Linked DNA regions of Humidesulfovibrio mexicanus. The protein of the gene in region 2 binds, or shares a complex with, the protein of the main gene of each other region. Links are inferred from orthologs where the notes say so. Each region holds a gene or a part of one and is shown on either strand. Other genes may lie near its edges.

The links.
Region 1: the proteins of uvrB (region 2) and CHB73_RS01950 are in contact, whole or in part, in a crystal structure (PDB 7EGT), measured with the Thermus thermophilus proteins. The link is inferred for Humidesulfovibrio mexicanus from one-to-one orthologs. Residues at the interface, in WP_096411307.1 of Thermus thermophilus: Glu23, Leu25, Arg26, Asp27, Gly28, Glu29, Arg30, Phe31, Arg55, Glu326, Asp327, Phe328, Glu379, Ser382, Gln383, His398, Gly400, Arg401; in WP_096412145.1 of Thermus thermophilus: His654, Arg656, Phe657, Gln666, Asp668, Glu669, Lys680, Arg681, Leu682, Ser683, Lys685, Tyr686, Ala687.

The regions. Positions count from the first base shown.
Region 1 is NZ_FZOC01000001.1:407,666-415,240, forward strand. The notes cover bases 1,582-4,597. They hold CHB73_RS01950 (ATP-dependent helicase), read left to right. Parts: upstream 1,582-1,981; coding sequence 1,982-4,213; downstream 4,214-4,597. Other genes in these bases: CHB73_RS01945 (alkaline phosphatase family protein), read left to right, coding at 1,582-1,985; CHB73_RS01955 (hypothetical protein), read right to left, coding at 4,220-4,597. In the rest of the region: CHB73_RS01940 (DUF2156 domain-containing protein), read left to right, coding at 1-422; more of CHB73_RS01945, read left to right, coding at 675-1,581; more of CHB73_RS01955, read right to left, coding at 4,598-5,098; CHB73_RS01960 (HD family phosphohydrolase), read right to left, coding at 5,284-7,017; CHB73_RS01965 (phosphatidate cytidylyltransferase), read left to right, coding at 7,217-7,575. UniProt on the Escherichia coli protein: A helicase with DNA-dependent ATPase activity. Unwinds DNA duplexes with 3'-5' polarity. Translocates on single-stranded DNA with 3'-5' polarity. Initiates unwinding more efficiently from a nicked substrate than double-stranded DNA.
Region 2 is NZ_FZOC01000001.1:99,551-107,075, forward strand. What follows is about bases 3,058-6,023. They hold uvrB (excinuclease ABC subunit UvrB), read right to left. Parts: upstream 5,564-6,023; coding sequence 3,551-5,563; downstream 3,058-3,550. Other genes in these bases: CHB73_RS00580 (potassium channel family protein), read right to left, coding at 3,058-3,550; CHB73_RS00590 (hypothetical protein), read left to right, coding at 5,652-6,023. Also shown: dapB (4-hydroxy-tetrahydrodipicolinate reductase), read right to left, coding at 1-111; NAD-dependent DNA ligase LigA, read right to left, coding at 126-2,516; more of CHB73_RS00580, read right to left, coding at 2,513-3,057; more of CHB73_RS00590, read left to right, coding at 6,024-6,143; CHB73_RS00595 (fluoride efflux transporter FluC), read right to left, coding at 6,180-6,554; CHB73_RS00600 (class IV adenylate cyclase), read left to right, coding at 6,626-7,204; CHB73_RS00605 (ATP-dependent Clp protease adaptor ClpS), read left to right, coding at 7,288-7,525. UniProt on the Escherichia coli protein: The UvrABC repair system catalyzes the recognition and processing of DNA lesions. A damage recognition complex composed of 2 UvrA and 2 UvrB subunits scans DNA for abnormalities.

The DNA.
Region 1 (7,575 bases), 310 kb from region 2 along the record:
ACACGCCCATGCAGGACGACTGCGTGGAGGAGGTGCTGGACATGCAGGCCGAGTGGCACGGCTGGCAGGAACATCCCTCCGAGGCCTTGGAGGCCGAAAACGAAGCCATTTCCCGCGTTCTGAAAAGCTTCGACCGCATGGGAGCACTCATCGGCGGCACCATCCGCGTGGCGGGCAAGGTCATTGCCTACACTGTGGGCGAACAGCTCGACCGCGACACCATCGTCATCCACTTCGAGAAGGGCGACACGCGGTTCAAGGGCGTGTACCAGGCCATCAACAAGCATTTCCTGGCTGCGCAGCAAGGCCGCTTCACCCTTGTAAACCGTGAGCAGGACCTGGGCGACGAGGGCCTGCGCAAGGCCAAACTTTCCTACAACCCGGTGCAATTCATGAAAAAATATGAAGTTGAGCTGGTATAGCAGCATCACTCCGGCCGCGCCAGCACCTGGCCGGGTGCTCCGGGGACACCCTCCGGGGGCCAAAGGGGCTTCGCCCCTCTGGACTCCCGTTATGGCTGAAACGCTCCAGCTTGCCCGGCCCAGTGTCTCCTCCCTGCGCGAATCCACGGGGCCTTGCCCCGGAGATTCGCGGCTTGGCGGGTCCAGGGGGCGCTGCCCCCTGGCCGCCGGAGGCATATTCAGCCTTTCCTCCCCCTTCCCCCCCGCCCGGCCATGAGCTCTTCCGCCCGCCCTCGCCTCGTCGTTCTCGGACTGGACGGCCTGCCGCTCGCCCTGGCCCGTGCCCTGGGTCCCGAGCTGCCCAACCTTGCGCGCCTGCTGCCCCATGCCCGCGCCATTGAAAGCGAGCTTCCGGAACTCTCGCCCGTCAACTGGACGAGCTTTTTCACGGCCGAGGGGCCGGGCGTCCACGGGGTGCACGGCTTCACCGTGCTGGACCCGCAGGCCTACACCCTGCGCATCGCCAATTTCGCAGACGTGCGCACCCCGACGATCTTCGAGCGCCTGGGCCGTGCCGGACTCGTGTCGCGGGTGCTGAACCTGCCCAACATGGCCCCGGCCACCCCGCTCAAGGGAATGCTCGTGGCGGGCTTCGTGGCGGAGAGCCTCCGGCAGGCTGTGTTTCCGCCCTTCCTGCTGGGACCGCTCACCGCCGCGGGATATGTGGTGGAAGGCGACACCACGCGCGGTGCTTTTGACCCGGAGCACCTGCTTGGCCAGCTCAGGCTTTCGCTTTCCGGGCGGCGCGCGGCCCTTGATCTGCTTTGGCCGGACCTTGCCTGGGACCTGTTTGTGTGTGTGCTGACGGAAACGGACCGCCTGTTCCATTTTCTGTTTCCGGCCGTGGAAGACGCCGCGCATCCGCTGCACGGGGACTGTCTGGCCTTCCTGCGCCAGTGGGATCAGGCCATTGGCGAGGTGCTGGACCGCTTCGACGCGCTGCCGGAGCCCAAGCGGCTGGTGAGCTTCGCGGACCACGGCTTCTGTCGCCTGGAGGCCGAGGCCGACCTGAACCGCGTGCTCTTCGAGGCCGGGTTTCTCAAATACGCACGCCCCCCAAGGGATGAATGGGACGCCGGGGTCATTGGCGAGGAAACCCTGGCCTTTGCCATGGATCCTGGCCGCATAGTGCTGCACCGGCGCGGGCGCTTCGCGCGGGGCCGCGTGGGTGATGCCGACGCCCCGGCCCTGCTGGCCGATCTGCGCGCCGTGCTGCGCGGTCTTTCGTGGCGGGGGCGCACGGTCATGGAGCAGGTGCTCGACGGTCCCGAATTGTACGGAACCACGCACGCACCGGACCTCGTCTGCGTTCCCCAACCCGGCGTGGACCTGAAGGCGCGCTTTGACCGCGCGGAGATATTCGGGCACTTTGGACGCCAGGGAATGCACAGCCCGCAGGACGTGTTCTTCGCGGACACTCGGGACGACGGCCGCCCCGCGCGCCTGCGCGACACAGGGCGTTTGGTGCTGGAGCATTTCGGACTTTGCGATACACAGGACAAGCGGAGCACCATCATCCTATGAGCATAGATTTCGAGCGGGAGCTCAATCCCGCCCAGCGCGAAGCCGCCCTGCACATGGGCGGGCCGGTGCTGGTCATCGCGGGCGCGGGCAGCGGCAAGACGCGCACCATTGTCTACAGGCTGGCGCATCTGGTGGAGACGCACGTTTCGCCGGAAAACATCCTGCTCTTGACCTTCACCCGCCGCGCCGCGCAGGAGATGCTTCTGCGCGCCGGGCATGTGCTGGGACGACCGCTCACAGGGGCCAGCGGCGGCACCTTCCATTCCTTCGCCTACTCCGTGCTGCGCCGCAACGCCTTTGACGCGGGTTACGAACAGGGCCTCACGCTCATGGACAGATCCGACTCCGAGGATCTGCTGGGTGAACTCAAGGCGCACCTGGACCTCGGCAAGGGCGACCGCTCCTACCCGAAGCGCGCCACCCTGGCCGACATCATCACCAAGAGCCGCAACAAGGAGCTTTCCATCGGCGGCATCCTGGACCGCGAGGCCTACCACCTGCTGCCCTATCAGCCGGACATCGAGCGCCTGGCCGAGGAATACGCCAGGGCCAAGCGCGCCCAGGGGCTCATGGACTACGACGACCTGCTTTTCGAACTGGAGCGCCTGCTGGTGGAGCGCCCGGAAATCCGTGACGGCCTGAGGCGGCGCTACCCCTTCGTCATGGTGGACGAATACCAGGACACCAACCTGGTGCAGGCGCGGCTGGTGCGGCTGTTGACCGGAGAGGCGGGCAACGTCATGGCCGTGGGCGACGATGCCCAGTCCATCTATGCCTTCCGGGGCGCGGTGGTGGCCAACATCCTGGACTTCCCGCAGCATTTCCAGAACGCCCGGGTCATCCGCCTGGAGCAGAACTACCGCTCCACCCAGCCCATTCTGGACCTCACCAACGTCATCCTGGCGGGCGCGCAACAAAAGTTCGACAAGCAGCTCTTCACCGAGCGCGAGGGCGGGGCACGGCCGCGCATCCTCCAGACCCTGAGCGACCAGTCCCAGGCCACCCAGGTTGTCGGGCTCATTGTGGACATGGCCTCCCGCCACCCATTGCACGAGATCGCCGTGCTCTTCCGCGCGGGCTACCAGTCCTATCCGCTGGAAGTTGCCCTCACCCGCGCCGGGCTGCCCTACCGCAAGTATGGCGGCGTGCGCTTCAACGAGGCCGCGCACGTGAAGGACCTGCTGGCCTACCTGCGCCTGGCCGCCAACCCGGCGGATCTGCTGGCCTGGCAGCGCGTGCTGGGATTCCTGAAGGGCGTCGGTGTCAAGACCGCGAGCAAGATCGCACAGGCCATATTGGGCGGAGACGCCAAGGGCCTGGACAAACACGTAAAACGCTTCCCCGACCTGCCGCCGCTATTGGCCGAGCTGGACGCCCTGCGCAAACTGGCCCACGCGCCCGCCGCCGCGCTGGACCGCGCCATGAGCTTCTACGCGCCCAGCCTCTCGACCCTGTATCCCGACGACTATCCCAAGCGCCAGGCCGGGCTGGAGCAGCTGGCGCAAATCGTGGTCAATTACGCCAGCATAGAGGATTTCCTGGCCGACCTGTGCCTGGACGGCGCCAAGGAGGAGGAGGAGCGCGCCGAAAACGCTGTGGTGCTCTCCACCGTGCATTCGGCCAAAGGGCTGGAATGGCGCGGCGTCATCATCATCGACCTGGTGGAGGACCGCTTCCCGTCCAAGAAGGCGCTGCAAAGGCAGGAGGACATGGAGGAGGAGCGCAGGCTGATGTACGTGGCCTGCACTCGGGCCAAGGACGAGCTGGCGCTCATCGTGCCGGGCTCGGTGTTCAACCGCTTCAACAACTGCCGCGAGCCCGCCGTGGTGAGCCCCTTTGTGGCCGAACTGCCGGACGCCGTGGCCGAACGCTTCGTGGAGACCTACACCGGCGGCCTGCGCAGAAAGGACGAACAGGTGCGGCCCGGCGCCATGACCCGCGACGATGGCTACCTGCCGCCGGTGGTCTGCCCGGAGCCGCCACGCAAGCCGGACTACGAGCCCGGCGCGCGGCCGGTGAGCGCGGCAGCAGCACCACGCGCGCAACACGCCGCAGCGCCGCCGCCGAAATCCTCCATGGATGCCGCGCAGTCCAAATTCGGGCTGTGCGAGCACAAAATTTTCGGGCAGGGCAAGATCATCGCCGAGATTCCACCGGACAAATACCGCGTGAACTTCCCCGGCTTCGGGCTCAAGGTCATCGTGAAGGACTACGTGAAGCTGTTGTAGCGCCCCCTAGCCTTTGCGCGCCGACACGGCCTGGAGCGAACACCAGATGAAGCCCTGCACGTCGATGCAGTCGCGCGGGGCCATGCCGCCGCGCCGCTCCAGCACACCGGCCACATAGCGCACAAAATCCTGCATCCGGGAATAGCTGCGCCAGTTGGGTCGCGAATCGTAACCGATGTCGAAGGCGTAGGCCTTGGCCGCCTCCTGCATGTTCGACGGCTTGACGAAGGGATGCCGGTCGGGGTGGGCGAGGAAAAGAAAATAGGTCGCCGTGGTCCACTTGAGTGCGTCCAGTTCCTCCAGTACGGTGGCAAAGGCCTCGAAACGGGGGCCGAAGTCACCGTCCCCGTAGAGCACATCGAAAAACGCCGTCGCAAAACGGCGCTGCTCGGCCTCCCCACGCTTCAGCCCATCGCTCAAGGCCATCTTCTCGTTGGGGAAAATGAGGTTCGTCTTGCTCACAAGGCGCTTGGCGCGCTCGCACACCTCGGCGTGAGCGCCCTGCGCAAGCAGGGACGCCAGTTCACCGGATGAGCACAACTCGGCCATCTGCGCTGCGGCGGCAACCTTGTATTCCCGCTCGGAGGACAGGTACGCGGGGTCCTCGAACCCCTGCGTGAAGGCGTCCGTGAACGCCTTCTCCAACTGCAAAAACGAGCGCACGCCCCGCACGTCCGTCCGGGCATCGACCCGCGAAAACAGCGGGTGCCTCTGCGGAGCGGATGCCGCAAGCAAAACGTCCATGGGCATCAGCCGGACGCCGCCGAATTCAAACAAGACCTGACGCTTGCCCTGGTCGCCCAAGGCCAGCACCTTGCCTGTGCCCCAGTCCGGAACCTTGCTGTTCGTCACATACGACCCAACGGGAAAAGGCGCTTCGCTCATTGTTGTCCTCGCGGGCCGTGGCGGCTCGACGGTTCTGCGTTTCCTGCCTGCGCAGGCGTATTGCCCATGTGGGGCCAAGCGGCGGCCATGGCCCGTCCCGGCCTTGAGCCATCGCCCCGGAAGGGTTGTCCTACTCCACTCCGAAACGAAAGGCAAAGCCGATGCGGCGTATCAGCCCAACACGGCTAGCCTTTCATCTGCTGCGGCGGGGAAGGCTGCGGCACCTCGTCGATCTGCCCCGCGCCCATGTGCGCTTCGGCATACTGCCTGTACACGCCGGTCTTGAAGAAGAGGTCGAAGACCTCCGGGTCCATGTGCCGGTCCTTGACCATGAAGCCCATAATCTTCATGGCCTGAGAGAGCTTCATGGGCTCCTTGTAGGGCCGGTCCTTGGCGGTGAGGGCCTCGAACACGTCGGCCACGGCCAGGATGCGCGCTTGGAGCGAAAGCGCCTCGCCGCCGATGTGGTTGGGATAGCCGGTGCCGTCGAGCTTCTCGTGGTGCGCCCCGGCGAATTCCGGCACGCGAGCCAGGCGCTTGGGGAACGGCAAGCGCGAGAGCATGTCGATGGTGACCACCGTGTGGTCTTCGATGATCTTGCGCTCGGCATCGGTGAGGGTGCCTTTGCGGATGCAGAGATTCCGGACCTCGTCCTCGGTGAGCCAGGGCTTTTCCTCGTCGCCGTCCTTATAGGTGCGCGCGGCGATGGCCTTGACCCGCTCGATGCGCTCGTCGCTCATGAACTCGCCGGGCGTGTTGCAGGAGACGATGTAGGCGAGGTCGTCCTCCAGTTCCTGCCTGCGGCGCTCCATTTCGTCGGTGACGGCGAACATCTCTTGGCGCGAGGCCCCGCTTCCGGCCAGCTCAAGCAATTTCTCCAGCAGTTCTGCCTGGATGGCCTTGCCGATGAGCCTGAAGCGCGTTTGCACAAGGTCGATGCGGTCCACTATGGCCTCGAGCTTGGTGGCCTTGTCCACCACATGCACCGGGGTGGTGATCTTGCCCACGTCGTGCATCCAGGCGGCGAGCTTCAACTCCTCCATTTCGTTCTCGTCGAAACGCACGTTCTGGAAGGGGCCGTCCTGCTGCGCGTTCACGGCCTCGGCGATGCGCATGGTCAAGTCCACCACGCGGTCGATGTGGCCGCGGGTGTATGGGCTCTTGGCGTCGATGGCCGCCGCGATGCTTTGCATGAAGGAATACAGCAGGGCCTTCAGGCCGTTGATGAGCTGGGTGTTGGTGAGGGCCACGGCGGCCTGGCTGGCCAGGGACTTGACCGCCGCCAGGCCGACGGAAGAGAAGGCCGCGACCTCTCCCGTGCGCTTGTCCTTGGCGTTCAAGAGCTGCAGCACGCCGATGATCTCGTCTTCGTGGTTCTCCAGCGGGATGACGAGCATGGAGCGTGAGCGGTAGCCGGTGGAGGAATCGTAGCGGCGCGTGCCGCTGAAATCGAAGCCCTCCGCGCAATACACGTCCTCGATGTTCACGACCTCTCTGGTAAGGGCCACATGGGAGGACACGTTGGCGTGGTTCTCCTCGCCCGCCTCGGTATACAGGTTCACCGGGGGCAGGGTGATGGGGTTGCCGCTTGCGCCGCCAAGGCGCACATTCATGGTGTCGTTCTGCAGCACCACGAATTCGAGCTTGCGGCCGGTGTCGTCCACTATGTAGAGGGTGCCCGCGTCGGCCAGGGTGATGGAACGCGCAAGGCTTACGATCATCTCGAACAGGCGGTCGCGGTTCTGCTCGCCGGAGAGCGCCAGGCCGATGTCCGTCAGGTGGCGCAGGTGCTCGCGGAGACGGGCGGCGTGGGCGCGCAGTTCCTCAAGCCCGGCATGGTCGAGGTCCAGATCGGCGTCGAAGCCGTTTCCCTGCTTCTCCGGTGGTTCGGAGCATGACGCCCCGCTCGTCTCCGCCATTGGCTCCCCCTTCGGACGTCGAGTGGACCAAAGGCCGCCTGCGCAAAACGCCGCGCGCGGCTCATCCAGTCACCTAGCACGGATCGCGGCGGCGGGGAAAGGGGGGCAAGGCACGGTTGCCCCAGGAATTGGAATGGAGTACAAGGCCCAATGTCGCGTGGGGCACAGTCTCCGCGCAGTCCGCCCACAGGGAGCTTTCGTGTCGGCATCCGCCCATCAGCAGCGCATTCTCACCGCCATTCTCGCCGTGTCCCTGGTGGCCCTTGCCCTGTGGCAGGGCGGCGTGTTCGTCCTGGCGGTCCTGGTGGCGGTAAGCGCCCTGGGCCAGTGGGAGTTCACGGCCATGTTCCGCCCCGGCCCGGAACACAGGCCCCTGCGGCTGACAGGCATGGCCCTTGGCCTGGGCCTGCTTCTGGCCGTGCGCCTGGCCGGGCAGGAGTATCTGGCCTGGGTGCTGGCCGCCTGCTTCTGGTTTCTGGCCCTGCGCTTTTTGCTGCGCTACGGCCGCGACCAGGAAGGCGCCGACTTCCACGATGAACTGATCCTCATGGCCGGGCT
Region 2 (7,525 bases):
GACGGCCTTGAGGTGCAAATCCGGGTCGTTCTGCGCCATGCGCACCAGGGTGCCGCCCATGCGGCCGCAGCCGCCCATGACGATGATATCGGTGATGAGATCAGTGGCCATTGCGTCCTCCAAAATTAGGGGGTCGTTATTCCATGTTGGCGGAGCATATCGAAAAATTGCGGGATGTCCAGAATCGCCACGCCAAGCTGTCTGGCCTTGTCGACCTTGTGCGCCGTGGCTTTATCGCCCGCAACCAGCATGTCCAGCCTGGCGGAAACGCTCGACGACTTCGTCGCGCCCAGGCTCTCCAGCCACTGCTCTGCCCTCTTGCGGGGGATGTCGGCGGCAATCTTTCCGGTAATCAGAAAACTTTTCCCCTCCAGGGGAAGACCGGAAGCCTGCCCCGGCTGGCTCTTGGGCCACAGGCCAAGGGTCTTGAACCGCTGGAGCATGGCCTGGTTCCCCGGATTGGCGAAATAGGCGAGAATGCTCTCTGCGACCTTTGGCCCAACATCCTTGAGCCGCATAAGCTCCGTCTTGTCCGCGGCCGCCAGTTCGTCCAGATCGCTGAAGCGACGGGCCAATTCCTTTGCCGTCTGCTCGCCCACCTGCTCTATGCCGAGCGCGGCGATGAAGCGGGCCAGGGTCGCGCCCGTGCGCGCCTGTTCGATGGAGTTGACGAAGTTCTCCGCGCTCTTTGCGCCCATACGCTCGAAGCGTTGCAGGCTTTCGGTGTTGATCCGGTCAGAGTCGAACAGATCGGCCGGGGATTCCAGCACACCGGACTGAGCCAGCCGCTCGATCCACCTCTCGCCCACTCCGTCCATGTCCAGCCCGGCTTTGGATACGAAATGGACGATGCCGAGCACCACCCGGGCGGCGCAAGCGTGGTTGGGACAGTAAGTGATTTTGTCCTCTGCCACCACCTCGCTGCCGCAAACGGGACACAGGGACGGAAAAGCGAAAGGCGGTCGCGAAAGATGTTCCGAGGCGTTCCGATCAAGCACCTCGGCAACCTGCGGGATCACATCGCCTGCGCGTTGGATGACCACCCTGTCGCCCACTCGCGCATCAAGCCTGGCAATGTGGCTCGCGTTGTGGAGCGTTGCGCTGGAGACCACCACTCCTGCCACACGCACGGGATCAAGCTCCGCCACGGGGGTCAGCACCCCTGTTCGGCCGACCTGGATGTTTATGGCCAAAAGCGTGGTCGGCACTTGCTCTGGTGGAAACTTCAAGGCCAGGGCCCAGCGGGGGGCGCGCGCGGTCTGTCCAAGCAGCCGTTGCACGGCCACACGGTTCACCTTGGCGACAACGCCATCGATTTCAAAAGGAAGCAGATGCCGTCTGGCTTGAAGATCCAGGTAGAAACCCGCAACCTCCTCCGCCGATGTACAGACTCTGGCTTCCGGCGCGGTGGCCAGCCCCAGGCTCGCCACGCCGCGCATGATCTGCTCCTGTGTGCCCCAGCCAGGGTCGCCGCCATCGGGCCACTGTGTCCGCCCGATGCCATAGGCCATGAACCGCAGCGGCCGCGACGCCACCACATTCGGGTCCAATTGGCGGATTGAACCCGCAGCGGCGTTGCGCGGGTTGGCGAACGGCTTCTGCCCCGCACGCTCCTGCTCCGCGTTGAGAGCCTCGAAATCCTTCACGGCCATCACCACCTCGCCGCGCACATCAAGCACCTGCGGCAGGGACGATCCAGTGGCGAGCAGCCTGCCGCGCACGCTGGGCACCATGCGCAAATTGGCGGTCACATTCTCGCCAGTCTCGCCGTCGCCACGGGTGGAGCCTACAACGAAACCGCCATCTTCGTAAGTAAGTTCGCCTGCCAGGCCATCCATCTTGGGCTCAACCCAGAACTCGGACAGTGCGGCGATGGGGTCCGGGCCGATTTCGGCCGCAATCCCTCGCAAACCGGGGAGACTCCGGCCTGTTTGGGCGTGGGATTCCAAGCCGGGAAGTCCGAGAAGACCGCCCGACCAATGAGACCCTTGCCCCGGCCTGCGCGGGCACAGACGCAACACGCCGTCGAAGAGGGCGTCCCAGCCAGCCCCGGAAAGCAGGGTCGCGCCGATGAGCGCGCGCACCTTGGAAGCCAGGTCCTTGCGTACGTCCTTTCTGGGGTCGCCCCCTGTGACGAAGGGGCGACCGAACGCCGCCTCCATGTCCGCAAGGGCGACCTCGGCCAGTGCGTCCCGAAAGGCGTTCACCAGCTTGGTTTCCGCAAACTCGCGCCATTCATCCAGATTCATGGCGTTGTCCAGGGAAAGCATGGGCAAGGCGTGCCGGTGGGCCTCGAAACCTTCGGCGGGCGTGCCGCCTACCCGACGGGTCGGGGAATTGGGATCATCGAACTCCGGGTACTCGCCCTCAAGACGGGCCAGCTCACGAAATGTTGCGTCGTACTCCGCATCGGATATTTCCGGGCTGTCGAGCACATAATACCTGTAATTGTGGTGCTCCAGCTCCTGGCGCAGTTCCAAAACACGTTCCCGCATCGTTGCTTTGCCCTCGCTCACAAATGCTCTCCGATGCGTTGCAGTTCCGATGGCCGCCCCAGACTGATGAGGGTGTCGCCGCTGCGCAGTTCCTCCCTCGGCCCAGGGTTGAACACCAGTTGCCCATCCTCCCGCTTGATGGCGACCACAATGAGGTCATAGTCCTTGCGGATGTTCGAATCCATCAGTGAGACGCCCACGTAGCGGGAGCCCGGAGTGATGACGAGCTGCTCCAGTTGCAGGTCGATATTCCCGCGCACAGCCAGATCGAGAAAATCCGTCACGGTCGGGCGTAGCACGGTATGGGCCATGCGCACCCCGCCGATGAGGTGCGGCAGCACGACCCGGTCGGCCCCGGCGAACTCCAGCCGGGTGATGTGCGAGGCGTTGTTGGCGCGCGCAATGATGGAAATCTTGGGATTCAGCTGCCGGGCCGTGAGGGTCACGTAGACGTTGGCCGCCTCGTCCGTAAGGGCGGTGACGATGGATTTGGCGCGCTGGATCCCAGCGTCGATCAGCAACGCATCGTTGGTGGCGTCGCCCTGCAGGTGCATGATTCCATCGCGTTTGAGCTGCTCGACAAGCTCCGGATCGTGTTCGATGACCACGACATCCGGGCTGACCTTGAGGATCTCCTGGACCACCACGCCGCCGATGCGCCCGAAACCGCAGATGATGTAGTGGTTCTCAAGCCTGTTTATGCGCCGCTGCACTTTGCGCCTCCACAAAAGATTGTGCAGGTGCCCGTCAACAAGCATCTGCGAAAATGACCCGACGATGTACGCGAAGTTGCCGACGCCAAGGATGATGATGCCTGAGGTGAGCAGCCTGGCCCGGTCGGACAAGGGTTGGATTTCGCCAAAGCCCACCGTGGAAAGCGTGATGACCACCATGTAGAAGCTGTCGACGAACCCCCAGCCCTCGATGAACATGTACACGCATACGCCGCCTGCGAATATGCAGGCCATGAGCACCAGCCCCAACAGGAACTGGAAAAGCGGGCCCCACTTGTCCTTGAGGGCGCGTAGACGAGTGATGTCAACCAAGGTGGCCATTCAGTCTCCCAATTGCAACAGCCGCTCGCGCAAGGCCAGCACCCGGTCACGCAGTTCCGCCGCGCGTTCGAACTCCAACTCTTTGGCGGCTTCGCGCATGGCCCGCTCAAGCTGGCCGATCTCTTTTTTCAGACGTTTGGGATCCAGTTCACGCAACAGATCGTCTGGAGCGGCCGCACTGGCGTCCTGCCCCTCGGGAACGGCGTGGGCCGCAAGTGCGCCAAGGATGTTGTCCAGCCCCTTGGTGATGGTCTTGGGTACGATGCCGTTCTCTTTGTTGTACTCAAGCTGCTTTTCTCGTCTGCGTGCCGTCTCGTCAAGGGCTGCGCGCATGGAAGGCGTAACGGAGTCGGCGTAGAGCAACACCCGGCCTCCGACATTTCGCGCCGCCCGGCCAAAGGTCTGGATGAGCGAACGCGTGCTGCGCAGGAAGCCCTCCTTGTCCGCATCCAAAATGGCAACAAGGGAAACTTCCGGAATGTCCAATCCCTCGCGCAAAAGGTTTATGCCCACCAGGACATCGAACTCGCCCGCGCGCAGGGCCTGAATGATGGCCATGCGCTCCAGGGTCTCCACGTCCGAGTGCAGATAGCGGGCATGTACCCCCATCTGGTTCAGGTAGTCGGTCAGATCCTCGGCCATGCGCTTGGTGAGGGTGGTCACCAGCACGCGCTCGCTCTTAACCACGCGTGCCTTGCATTCGCCAAGAATGTCGTCCACCTGGCCCGCCACCGGGCGGATGTCCACCTCCGGATCGACAAGGCCGGTGGGCCGGATCACCTGCTCCACCACCAGCCCCTGGCTGCGCTCCAGTTCCCAGGGGCCGGGCGTGGCCGAAATGTACACGGCCTGCCCCAGGCGCTGCTTGAACTCCTCGAAGTCCAAGGGCCGGTTGTCCAGGGCGCTGGGCAGACGGAAACCGAAATCGACGAGCGTGCTCTTGCGGGAAAAATCGCCATTAAACATGCCGCCCACCTGGGGGACGGTGATGTGGCTTTCGTCGATGAAGAACAGGAAGTCGTCCGGGAAATAGTCGATGAGGGTTGCGGGGGGCTGCCCTGGAGCGCGGCCGTCCAGGTGGCGGGAGTAGTTTTCGATGCCGGTGCAGTAGCCCAGCTCCTCGATGGTCTCCAGGTCGAACATGGTTCGCTGCTCCAGGCGCTGGGCCTCCACAAGCCGCCCCTGGGACGTGAACTGGGCCAAGCGCTGCTGCAACTCGTCGCGGATGGCGTCCGTGGCGCGCTTGAGGTTGTCCTGGTCCGACACGTAGTGGCTGCCGGGATAGATGACCGTCTTGCGCAAAACGGCAAGCACCTGGCCGGTCAAGGCATCGGTCTCCTGAATGCTCTCGATCTCGTCGCCGAAAAAGGTGAGACGCAGGGCCTTTTCCCGGCTGTAGGCCGGGATCAGTTCCAGGGCGTCTCCGCGGACGCGAAACGACCCGCGGTGGAAGTCCATGTCGTTGCGCTCGTAATGCACTTCCACCAGCCTGCGGATAAGCTCCTCCATGCCCAACTGCTGCCCGGTCTCCACCGGAATGATCATCTTTGCGTAGTACTCCGGACTTCCCAGGCCGTAGATGCAGGACACGGAAGCCACAATGAGCACGTCGCGCCGGGTAAGCAGGGCGTGGGTGGCGGCGTGGCGCAGCTTGTCGATGTCGTCGTTGATGGAGCTGTCCTTCTCGATGTACGTGTCCGAGTGCGGCAGGTAGGCTTCCGGCTGGTAATAGTCATAATAGCTGACAAAATACTCGACTGCGTTGTGCGGGAACAGCCCCTTGAACTCGTTGAAGAGTTGGGCCGCCAAAGTCTTGTTCGGGGCCAGGACAAGCGCCGGGCGATTGAGCCGGGCCACGAGATTGGCCACAGTGAAGGTCTTGCCCGATCCGGTGACGCCGAGCAGCACCTGATCGCGCACCCCGGCAATGATGTTCGCCTCAAGCTCATTGATGGCTTGCGGCTGGTCGCCCCTGGGGACAAAATCGCTCACCAGTTCAAAAGATGTGCGCATCGCATCCGCTCCGCTTCCAGGATATGCCCTTGTGCCGACTGGACGAAAGGGCTACATTGCGTTCACGAAATTCGCCGGAGGCTTGCCCATGGACATTACGCTCATCGCTCCAGATCGTCCCCTGCCCATTGACCGCGCCTATGCCCTCTCCATGACCATAAAAAGCTTCAAGGGCCGCCGCGATGTCGAAGTGCACCTGTTCCGCAGCGCCTGGGACCCGGAGGAAGAGGAAGCTGTGGACTGGGACAAGCTCCTCGCCGCGCAAAACATGAGCGAGGCCCCGGAAGCGTCCGGCAGCCGCCATGTGGTGCTTGAAGCCCTCACGGTCGAAGAACGCGACAAGGCCGTGGCCTACCTCAAGGAGCATTATGCAAGCCGTCTCTCTGGCGTCTTCAGTGCGCCGATTCCCTTCCCCGTGCCCATCGGCCTTGTGGCCCTTTCCGACCTGACAGAGGGCAAAAGCATCGGCTTCATCCATTTCGAACGTATTCCGCACTTCAATCTTGGCTTTGCCTTGCGCGGGTTCTACGATTTGGCCCAGCACGCCCCCATCGTGGGAACCGAAAGCAACGCCGGGTAGGCGTCTCTGCCCGCCTGCCGGACGGAAGGAATTGCCCTAGAAAAATCTGCCAAGTGCCAGTCCGGCCACCATGCACGCCACGCCAAGCGCGGTCTGCCCGGCCAGGTTGATCCCGGCAGAAAGCCACTGCCCGTGCTGCATGAGGGCGACGGACTCGAACATGTAGGTGGAAAACGTGGTGTACGCGCCCATGAACCCGGTCAACGCATAGAGGCGCAGTTCCCCCGGCAGGCCGCTTCTGCTTTCCACTATTGCATACACGAACCCGAAAAACAGGCAGCCACTCACGTTCACCACGAAGTTGCCGAGCGGAAACGCCTCGCCAGCCAAACGCTGCACCACCCCGCCGAGCCAGAATCTGGCCAATGTGCCAGCGGCCCCGGCCAAGCCAAGCACCAGGTGCTTTTGCATCATTACTCCTTTGTGCGCCTTGCGGCGCGATGCGAACCCTAGCAGCAGGCGTTCAGGGAGAAAAGTGGAAAATGGGCATTGAAACCGAGTTGAAATTCATCGACGCCGACCATGTCGCGCTGCGCGCGCTCCTGGCCGAACAGGGCGCTACGCCCCACGGCGCTGGGTTCGAGTCCAATGTTGTGTTCGACGATCCCAGTGGTGGGCTCAAGGCGAAGGGCATCCTGCTGCGCCTGCGCGAATTTTGCGGACGCCACATCCTTACCGCCAAAACCCCGGTCAATGCGCCAGGACCGGCCAAGACCTGCCGCGAAGACGAAACCGAGGTGACCGATGCCGTGGCGACTTCCGCAATTTTCGCCGACTTGGGCCTCATCCCTGCCCTGCGCTACGAAAAATTCCGGGAATCATGGTCGTTTATGGACTGCGAGGTCTGCCTGGACACGCTTCCATTTGGGCGATTTGTGGAGATCGAGGGCGGGGAACAGGATATTCTCGCCTGTGCGGCCGCGCTGGGTCTGGACCTGGACAAGGCCAGCCGCGAAACCTACCATGAGCTCAACCGGCAGTGGCGTCTGTGCACCGGCCTGGCGCCCGACCCCTCCTTTGTGTTCGATGAAGCCTCCCGGAGGGAGCTTGGCCTGGGGTGACGCGCCCCCCCTCGACAAACGCCGCCAAATTGCTATGATGTAGGACATGTGGAAAACCCCCAGCGGCAGGATGCATTGAGACCATGAGCGGATCAACGGAAACCAGGCAGGCTCCTGGCCTGGACTTCGAAAGCGAGACGCGGGAGCCGAGGCGCTACAAGGTGCTGCTCCACAACGACGACTACACCACCATGGAATTTGTGGTGCATGTGCTCAAGCGCGTGTTCCACAAGGCGGAGCCGGAGGCCATGCGCATCATGCTGGCCGTGCACAAGCAGGGACTTGGCATGTGCGGCGTGTACACGGCGGAGGTAGCCGAAA